3 regions of the Mesorhizobium sp. M1143 genome follow, and region 3 is predicted to be linked to each of the others. Evidence: predicted binding sites of a transcription regulator. Region 3 holds the regulator's gene; each other region holds the start of a gene.

What was found. The regulator LexA, encoded in region 3, represses DNA repair genes until DNA is damaged. The targets are predictions, from matches to a motif close to TGTTCNNNNTGTGTTCNG.
Region 1: the regulator LexA is predicted to act here: its motif matches at 1,432-1,449, upstream of dinB (DNA polymerase IV).
Region 2: the regulator LexA is predicted to act here: its motif matches at 2,116-2,133, upstream of NKH35_RS16830 (PA0069 family radical SAM protein).

Annotation. Positions count from the first base shown of each region.
Region 1 covers NZ_JAMYMJ010000068.1:2,736-6,008, reverse strand. The annotation lists gene NKH35_RS28205 (hypothetical protein) at 1-213, opposite strand, end outside; gene NKH35_RS28200 (hypothetical protein) at 480-887, opposite strand; gene NKH35_RS28195 (hypothetical protein) at 1,041-1,277, opposite strand; gene dinB (DNA polymerase IV) at 1,511-2,752, shown strand; gene NKH35_RS28185 (hypothetical protein) at 3,038-3,136, shown strand; gene NKH35_RS28180 (hypothetical protein) at 3,196-3,273, shown strand, end outside.
Region 2 covers NZ_JAMYMJ010000022.1:75,243-78,515, reverse strand. The annotation lists gene NKH35_RS16845 (GFA family protein) at 1-336, shown strand, start outside; gene NKH35_RS16840 (hypothetical protein) at 326-1,300, opposite strand; gene NKH35_RS16835 (glycosyltransferase) at 1,554-2,057, opposite strand; gene NKH35_RS16830 (PA0069 family radical SAM protein) at 2,208-3,273, shown strand, end outside.
Region 3 covers NZ_JAMYMJ010000025.1:60,606-63,878, reverse strand. The annotation lists gene NKH35_RS18100 (ComEC/Rec2 family competence protein) at 1-978, shown strand, start outside; gene lexA (transcriptional repressor LexA) at 972-1,769, opposite strand; gene NKH35_RS18090 (GntR family transcriptional regulator) at 1,975-2,739, opposite strand; gene kynU (kynureninase) at 2,908-3,273, shown strand, end outside.

The DNA of each region.
Region 1 (3,273 bases), on a different contig from region 3:
CCCGGGATCGCCGAGCGCCTCGGTGACGAAGGACGCCGCGATCAGGTCGTCGGCGTCGAGGCGTAGGGAGCCTTCGACACCTCCCATGATGGCTGCGACCTTCTGGAAGGTCTGCATCTCGTGTTCAGTAACGCTGGCGTCTCGCATCCTGGCTTTCAGATCGGCGATGCGTCGGCCCAGTGAGGCCGACGTTCCGATTTCTCTGTTCGACATGGTGGCCTGCTCCTCCCCCAACCCATGCTGTGGACGTACTCAAGGCTGCCTATATATAAGGCAGCGCGAATACAGTCGCCGCAACGCGCGATATCTGGGAAGGTTCCGGCGCCAAATAGTCACGAAATAATACGTGGTGGGACTCGGGTATGTTAAGCGCCGACGCGGCGATAGACACCGCAGCCAGCGGCTGCGGCCATCGGCCTGGCCAACCCGTGTCGCGGGTCGCGAACGCGGGTCGGACTTTGATCGCCGCGCGCGAACAGTCAGCGAGAGGCCGGAACCACGCCGGACACCGAGCGCGCCGTTTCGGGCGAAAACACCACGAAAGCAAAAACCAGAACGGCAGCAGCGACAATGAGCGAGCCGCCGGCGACGATCGGTTCAAACGCCGGGTTTCCCTGCAGCATCACATACAGCGCCGGCAGCATGATCACCAAGCCGAGAGTGTAGAGCCCGTAGTGGATCATGGCGATGCGACGCGCCGCCTTTTGCGGATTGAGCGCGTAGTAGCCGCCGAAGATGGCGCTCGTCACCCAACCGAGCAGATTGATATGCGCGTGCGCCGGAAAAGCGGCGTGGTCACCCGAGATCGCCATCTGCAGGCCGGCCGCAATCCCCAACATCAGGAACAAGATGGCAGTTTTGAAAAAGAGTTCCGAAACCCTCGGCATGTCATTTCTCCCCCTATGCGGTCTGCGACCGCTTGCGACCTGGAGAATACACCCACGCGCAGAACTTTTCCACGCCCCGCTTATGGGGCCATGCCTGCACAGCTTTTTGCACGCTGTTCGACTTTTCTGGCTGCCACAACCCGGCGCCGCCCGCTATGGCGCCAGCAAGATGTCGGCGCCCGCTCGCTCGTCGAACACCACCGCGCAGCCGCGCCCCAGCGCCACTGCCGACAGCGCGTTGGCCACCGTCTCGTCCGGCGATACGAAATCACCGGTCAGCACTCGCAACTCCTCTACCGCCCTGGCCATTGACACGCAGTGCCCGGCAACGCGATCGCTCGTGCAGGCGTCAACGACGCTGACGAGGTCGATCATCTCGAACTGGCCCATACCGGCCTCCACAAAAACAGCGTCCCGTCGCGGATATGAACGCTGAGGCGAGAGACAATGTTCCGCAGGTCCGATGCCCAGGCGGAGCACTCGACAGCCCGATCTGGAACGGACCGGCCGGCGACAACCGCTTCGCTTGACAATAGGCCCTGTTTGTTCTCTATTTGTTCGGCAAAAACGCCTCTCACAACAGACGCGGCTAATGCTGCAACGCCGCAAAGGGAACGGTCGGGATGGAGCCCACCATCCTGCATGCGGACCTCGACGCCTTCTACGCCTCGGTCGAGCAGTTGCTCGACCCGGCGCTCAGGGGCAAGCCGATCGCCGTCGGCGGCGGCGTCGTGCTTGCCGCCTCCTACGAAGCCAGGGTTTTCGGCGTGCGCGGCGGCATGCCCGGACGACGCGCGCGCGAGCTTTGCCCCGGACTGATTTTCGTCGGCGGCCATTTCGCCGACTATCAGCGGCTGGGCGACGCCGCCATCAAGGTGCTCGACGATTTCACGCCGCTGGTCGAGCGGATTTCCATCGATGAAGCCTTTGCCGACGTCGCCGGCTGCACGCATCTGTTCGGGCCGCCGGCCGAGATCGCCGCCACGGTGCGTCGGCGCGTCCGGGCAGAGCTCGGCCTGCCGATCTCGATCGGCGTGGCGCGCACCAAGCATCTGGCCAAGATCGCCTCGCAGGTGGCCAAGCCCGACGGGCTGGCGGTGGTCTATCCGGACACCGAACTTGCCTTCCTGCATGATCTGCCGGTCGGGCTGATGTGGGGCGTCGGCCCGGCGACCAGAGCGCGGCTGGCCGAGATCGGCATCGAGACCATCGGCCAGTTGGCAAAGACGCATGGTGGGGCGCTGCGAAGATTGCTCGGGCCCGCCGCCGGCGAAAAGCTGGCGTCGCTGGCATGGAACCGCGACCCGCGAAAGCTCGAAACCCACAGGCGGTCGCATTCCGCCGGCGCGCAGTCGGCGCTTGGCAGACGGCCGGCCGAGGCGCGTATCTTCGGACCCGTCCTGCTGCATCTGGCAGACCGGGTCGCCAGCCGGCTCAGGGCGAAATCACGGCCCGGGCGCACGGTGACGGTGCGCGTGCGTTTCGCCGATCTGCACGCTGTCACACGCTCGCTGACGCTCGATCAGCCGATTTCGGCAACCGCGATGCTGGCCGAAATCGCCGGGGAGCTGGTGCGCGGCGTGCTGGCCGCCAACCCTCGGGAGAAGACCATCTCGCTGCTGGCGATCTCGGTGTCGCAGCTGGAAGAAAGTGCCGAGCTGCAGCTGGAGCTGCCGCTCGGGCTTGCCGATGAAAAGCAGCGGCCCGGCAGCAGGCAAGGCCTGGCGCGCTTTGGCGCCGACCGCGCCATCGACAAGATCCGCCAGCGCTTTGGCAGAGAGGCTGTCGGCTATGGCGCCGTGGCGCTGGAAGCCCGGCGCTCGGTTCCCGATGCCTTCCGCGAACTGGCGGAGAAGGAACTGTGAGTGCGGCGCGACGGCAAGGCCAATGTTTAGGCTGGGCCAGTCCGCGCTGCATTGCCGCTCTGTTTGACCAGGCCGACCAACCAGGCCAGACCCGCCGCCGTTTCGGACGTTTTCCGCACCGCAACCCGGCCGCGCCATGCACGCCCAAGAACAACGATTTCTCGATGAAGGTGGATTTGCGATTAACGCATCGGCGCCAAGAAAACCCGGGACGGGACGACGGCGCCGCGAAGGTTGACAGTGCCGATCCGTCTGGCATTATCGCGTAAGCTTGGAGGATTCACTATGAAGAAAACCTATTCGAAGCCTGTTCTGGTCAAAAAAGGCAAGCTTTCGCAGGTTACGGCGCTCGCCAATGGAGCGGGTTCCGGCCCGATCGAGTGAAGTCGTTGAGTCGGACTGTCGCCTGATCTGGCGGCCTCGCCTGACACTGGAGATGCGGCATGAAGAAGACCTATTCGAAGCCGGTGCTGGTCAAGAAGGGCAAGCTCTCGCAGGTTACAGCCGACAATGGTAACGGC
Region 2 (3,273 bases), on a different contig from region 3:
TGCGCGTTCTGTGTCCGGCATGGTTCGCGCGCCGCCGCCGATCCGCAGGGCCGATTGATCGTCTCGGTCGAGGACAAGGCGCGGCTGCACCGATACCGGTTCGGATTGCGCACCGCCGATTATCTCATCTGCCGGGACTGCGGCGTCTATGTCGCTGCTGTGACCACCGACGGCGAACCGAGAGCGATCGTCATCGTCAATGCGCTGGATGACCGGCCGCGGTTCAACCGCGAGCCGGTCCCAATGGACTATGATGCCGAGAACAAAGAGGGTCGCATTGCCCGGCGGCAAGCGCGCTGGATGCCGGTCGAGATCCGCTCCGGCCTCAGCGGATGACCGGTTCGCCGTGGAAGCGGCGGCGCGAGGGCGGCGAGACGCCGAAGCCGACCTCCATCATCAGCCGTGGCGTGGTGGACGGCACGGTGCCCATGTGGAAGCCGAACGGGTCCTCGACGAAGCCGAGGCCGGCCTCGCCGGTCAGCGTGACCGGGCTGTCGTCGCCATAGACCTTGAGCACGTCTTGCGCCGGATGGCCGACCAGCAGCGTCAACTGGTGCTTGAGGCTGCGCCTGTTGTGGCTGCCTTTGACATAGACATGCGGGCCGGTGCCGGCATCGCAGGGCTTGAGATAGAAGAAGAATTTCAGCATCCGCCAGTCGTCGAGATCGAAATGATATTTGCCGAGCGAGGCAAGGTTCTTGTCGGCGTCGGAAGCCTCGCCGGTCGGAAAGCTCCACCAGACACGCGTGGTGATCAGCTTTGCCTGCCCGCCCAGATAGTGCTGGGCGATGTCGAGCAGCAGCGGGTCGTTCTGGATGGCGAGTGCCGCCTTGCAGCCGAGGATGCGCTCGAAATAGTGGCCGCTGAGCAAAGAGCGGCCGAACCGCTTCTCGGCTTCTGCGTGTTCTCCGGGCATGAATTCGAGCCGGCGGTCGAAATTGCCGAAGCACGGCGTGCTCTGAGCAAAGCTGGCGATCTCTTCGTGGATTGCCTGCGGAAGGACCAGTCCGGAGAACAGGCCATCGGTGCGCAGCGCCGCGACGATCGACTTGAGGTCGACGCCCCTGAACATCGTCGCTCCGGCACTCTGCGCGGGGCGCGCGGCTTTGGCGCCAAGCCAGTGCAGCTTGCGCGCCGGCATGGTGCGGGCAAGCACGAACATCGGCAGCCATGCGGGATTTTCGCGCAGGTCGGACAGATAGGTCGGGATACGCACCGCAATGCGGCGGAGCAGGCTGCCGTTGCGGGCAATGGCTTCCAGACTGGGGGCGCCGGATTTGTCAGGGGACGAAAGGTTCATCGGGGTCCTCAGATATGAACGGCAGCAACGACGACGCGGCGCTTGCTTACCGCTCCGGCACTACCCAAACCCGATATCCCGCATCAACGGAATGCTAATCCCGCGTCAGCTTTTGTGCAATGCACAATAGGTTTTTGCGGCGAAAAAGCCGGACGGCGCAGCGGACAGTGTCAATTCCGGGGGGACGCCGACGCTGCCCCTCATCCGCCCTTCGGGCACCCTTCTCCCTGGGAACGGGGAGAAGGGAGAAACATCACTTCTTCGGCGCCAGCCAGATTTCGGCGTCGAGCCGCCTGGTGGCGAGACCGCGCGCAAGGGCTTCGGCGCTGTGCGCGTTCTTCGACAGGGCAGCGGCCTGGCGCTTGCTGATGACCAGCCCTTCGGCCAGCGCCCGGTTGCCCGAAAACACCCGTGACAGGAACGGCGTGCGGCTGCCGCGCGCACGGGAAAAGCGCGCCGGCATGGTTTGCCGCGCCGTGTGAGCGACGACGTCGTCGATCCAGCCGTCGGCCAGCCTTGCGCCCGGCTCGAGAAACAGCAGCCAGTCACCCTTCGCCTGCCTGATTCCCGCGCCGATGCCGCCGGCGACGAAATGGCAGCCGGCATGATCGGCAACCCGATGCGTCTGGTCGGTCGAGCCGGTGTCGCAGACGATGACATCGCGTACCACGCCCTCGACCGCGCCGCCGATCAATGAGGCGAGCGTGCGGGCAAGGCCTTCTTCGTCATCCCGGGTTTCGATGAGAACGCTGAGCATTTTTAGCCGAATAGCGGAAAGCCCGGCGCAGCGCCAGTTTTGCATGGTCCAACTAAAAAGTTCTTGCTTTGTTCTCATCAGCGAAATAGGATTATTTTCATGAACAGAGCGATTCGACAGCCAGCCGACAGTCCTTGGGAAAGGGCCAAAATGGAACATATCGTGCGTGCGGACATTGCTGCTTTCGGAGCAGGGCGAGCCGAGATGGCCAATGCGATGATCGAACAGAGCGGCATGCGCGTCCGTCCGGATCGCAACCGCGGCCGTTCCGCTGGCATCAACCCGTCCGGCCGGTTCGAGCCGGTCAGCCGGCATGTGTTCGACGACGGCTGGAATTCGCTGGAGGAATTGCCGCCGTTCAAGACCGAAGTGCAGGTCGAGAAGCCGCGCACCATCATCACCCGCAACGAATCGCCCGACATTTCCTTCGACCGCTCGATCAACCCCTATCGCGGCTGCGAGCATGGCTGCGTCTATTGTTTCGCCCGGCCGACGCATTCCTTCATGGGCCTGTCGCCTGGGCTGGATTTCGAAGCGAAGCTGTTTGCCAAGCCGGATGCGGCGCGGCTGCTCGACAAGGAACTGTCGAAGGATGGCTATCAGCCGCGCACCATCGCCATCGGCACCAACACCGATCCCTACCAGCCGATCGAGAAACAATACCGGATCATGCGCGAGATCCTCGAAGTGCTGGAGGCGCGCGGCCATCCGGTCGGCATCGTCACCAAATCCCATCTGGTGACGCGCGACATCGACATATTGTCGCGCATGGCCGAACGGGGCTTGGCCAAGGTGGCGTTGTCGGTGACGACGATGGACCGCATGCTGGCGCGCACCATGGAGCCACGCGCGTCGACGCCGACCAAGCGGCTTGAGGCAATCCGGCAGCTTTCCGATGCCGGCATCCCGGCCTCTGTCATGGTGGCGCCGATCATTCCCGGCCTGACCGACCAGGAGATGGAGCGTATCCTCGATTCGGCACGCGCCGCAGGCGCCCGCGAGGCCGGCTATGTCATCCTGCGCCTGCCGCTCGAGGTGGCGCCGATCTTCAAGGACTGGCTGCTGCGCCACTATCCCGACCGCTACCGGCACGTGATGTCGCTGATCCGTTCGATGCGCGACGGCAAGGACTATGATTCGGAATGGGGCAAGCGGATGAAAGGCGCCGGCCCCTATGCCTGGCAGATCGGCCGGCGCTTCGAGATCACGGCCAAGC
Region 3 (3,273 bases):
GGCCTCGCCATGACCTCGATCATCGCCGGCAGTGCAACCTTGCTGTTCGCCATCTGGCATTTTCAGCGTGTGTCGCCGCTCAGCCTGATCGCCAATCTGGCCGTGATGCCGATTGTTTCGTTGATCGTCATGCCCTTTGCCGTGCTCAGCGCACTGGCGATGCCGTTCGGCGCCGACGGGCCGTTCCTCTATGTGATGGGCAAGGGTCTGATGGCGATGATCGCTATATCGGCCTGGATTTCCGAGCGCTCGCCGGTCGACGCCGTCGGGCTGATCTCCATCCGCTCGGTGCTGTTGGTGGCAGTCGCCCTCGTCATCGCCACCATGGCCACCACCTGGCTCAGGCTGGCGGCCGTGCCTTTCGCGCTGGCCGGCCTGTTGACGGTGCCGCAGGTGCTTACGCCCGACGTGCTCATATCCGAGGACGCACATTTGGTGGCCATGCAGATCGGTGGCGGCGAACTCGCCCTCAACCGCGAACGCTCCAACGAATTCACCACGGACAATTGGAAACGGGCGCTGCGGGCCGAAACCATTATCCCGCCCGAGATTTTCGAGGCAACAGATACGCGGTTCGATCTCGATCCGCTCGATCTGCCGCCCGGCTCGCCCTTCTATTGCACCGGCGATCTCTGTATCGCTCGACACCCTTCCGGAGCCATTGTAGCTCTTGCGAAAGACCGCAAGACGGCGCGGCCGGCCTGTGCCTTCGCGAGCCTGATCGTCATCGATGACGCCACCGCCTACAATCCGTGCCGCGACCCGCTGGTCCTGGTCGTGACGAAGAAACAGCTGGCCCGCGACGGCAGCGCCGCCGTCTTCTTCGATCCGCAATCGGCAGCGGCAGCGCCAACCATCCGGTTCGCCGTCGACAAGCCGTATCGCCCCTGGCACGAGCAACGCCGCTTCTCCCGCGACGCGCGCGGCCTGCCGCCTTACAACCAGCGTGAAAAGTACAAACCCAAGCCGGCTCAGTAGCGCCGGATCAATCCGACAAGCTTGCCCTGCACCTTCACCCTGTCCGGTCCAAAAATGCGGGTCTCGTAGGCCGGGTTGGCGGCTTCCAGGGCGATCGAGGCGCCCTTGCGGCGGAAGCGTTTCAGGGTCGCTTCCTCATCGTCGACCAACGCCACCACGATCTCGCCGGGGCTGGCTGTGTCGGCATTGCGGATGATGACCGTGTCGCCATCGAAAATGCCGGCCTCGATCATCGAATCGCCCTTGACCTCGAGCGCGTAGTGTTCACCGCCCATGATCATGTCGGGCGGCACCGAGATCGAATGGGTCTGATGCTGGATGGCGTCGATCGGCACGCCGGCGGCGATGCGTCCCATCACCGGGATTGAAATCGCGGAAACGGCATCGTCATTGCCGGCAGACATCGAACGCGACGGCGAGCCCGCCTTGATCTGGCGGCCGAGACCGCCTTGGCCCATCCCGCCTTGGCCCATCCCGCCTTGTCCTTGGCCGCCTTGCCCTTGGCCGGCTTGACCAAGACTGCCCTGAATGACGCTCGGCGAAAACTTCCTCGCCGCGTTGAGGCCTGGTGCGATCGAGTCGGGCAGCCGCAGCACTTCCAGCGCGCGCGCCCGGTTCGGCAGCCGGCGAATGAAACCGCGCTCCTCAAGCGCCGTGATCAGGCGGTGGATGCCGGACTTGGAGGCGAGGTCGAGCGCTTCCTTCATCTCGTCGAAGGACGGCGGGATTCCGCTCTCCTTCAGGCGTTCATGGATGAACATCAGAAGCTCATGTTGTTTGCGCGTCAGCATCGCGGCCCCCAAGGGTTCTGAAACCAGAATCAGAAAAAACAAACCCAGAACAAACACTATCTGTTCCAGTTGTGTTCCGCAACCTTTTAAAGTTTAATGAATGTGTTGACGTTTTGTTCAGCGTAACGTTCGGCGCTGCGAGCGCCGCCTGCGCCCAGTTGCCAGCAACGGGGTGAAACGAAGACAAAGTGCCCTGCGTCGTCGGCTACGATCGCCGCTTCCTTTTCGGACGGGGCTGCGCAGCATCCGCGCGGGGTTCTCTCTGGGCATAGACCCGCAGCGTGTAGCCGATGTGAGCGGTCATCAGAGTTTTCGCACGTTCGACGTCGCGATCGAGGGCCGCTTCCATCAGGGCGGTATGGTGTTCGATCGCCACGGCGTCGCGCAGGGCCGCCACGGCCTTCCGGTGTCCGTCCGTGCGGCCGGCGGCGGCGCGCAGCGTCGGGGCCAGACCCAGAAAGCGGTGATGGCGATGCAATTGGTCGGAAATCGTTGCATTGAAGCGCAGCAGCCAGCTGGATGTCGCGGCACTGAGCAGCGCCGCATGGAAGGCATCGTGTTTTTCGTACCACGCGTCGACCGCATCATCCGATGGATCGTCGAGAACAGACCCGCACCGTGAGAGACGATAGTGGGCGGCAACGACCGCGTCTTCCCACTCACGGTCGCCCTTCTCGATCGATTCCACCAGCAGGGGCAGTTCGACCACCAGCCGCGCACGCGCCAAATCCTCGAGCTCCGCCCGAGAGACGGGAGCGACCGCAAACCCGCGGTTGCTGATGGCGGTCACAAGCCGTTCCGCCTCCAGCCGCGACAGCGCCTCGCGCAACGGCGTCCAGCCGATGCCGTAGGTGTTGCGCAGCGTGCTCAGCTTCAACGGCGCGGCAGGCGCCAGCCGGGTCGCAAGAATATCGCGCCTGAGCAGGCGATAGGCCACTTCCGTCTTCGAGGTCTGCTCGTCATCCAGCATCGTGATCCATCAGACATAAACGCTCGGGCGGATCATTATATATCAAAGCCTTTCAATGGGTGAATTATATATAATGTTTGACAGTTCAAGGGCGACCACTCAAGATCGCCGGCATGTTTGGGCGGCAGGCTCCGCCGCGCGCGTTTGTCCATGGAGGGGCGCCGGATCATGAGCACGACACCCGATCTCGCTACAATCGAAGCAATGGATGCCGCCGATCCGCTGCGCTCCATGCGTGAACGCTTTGTCTTGCCGCAAGGCGTGATTTATCTCGACGGCAATTCCCTGGGCGCCGCGTCAGCGGTCGTCTTCAGCGAACTGCAGCAGGCCGCCACGCAGGAATGGGCGCACGACCTCATTCGCGCCTGGAACACCGCCGGCTGGTTCAACATGCCGGTGGAACTCGGAGATCAGCTCGGGCGACTGATCGGCGCGGCTGATGGGCAGACGGTGGTCTGCGACACAACCTCGATCAACATCTACAAGCTGCTGCACGCAGCGCTCGGCATGCGGCCGGATCGGTCGGTCATCGTT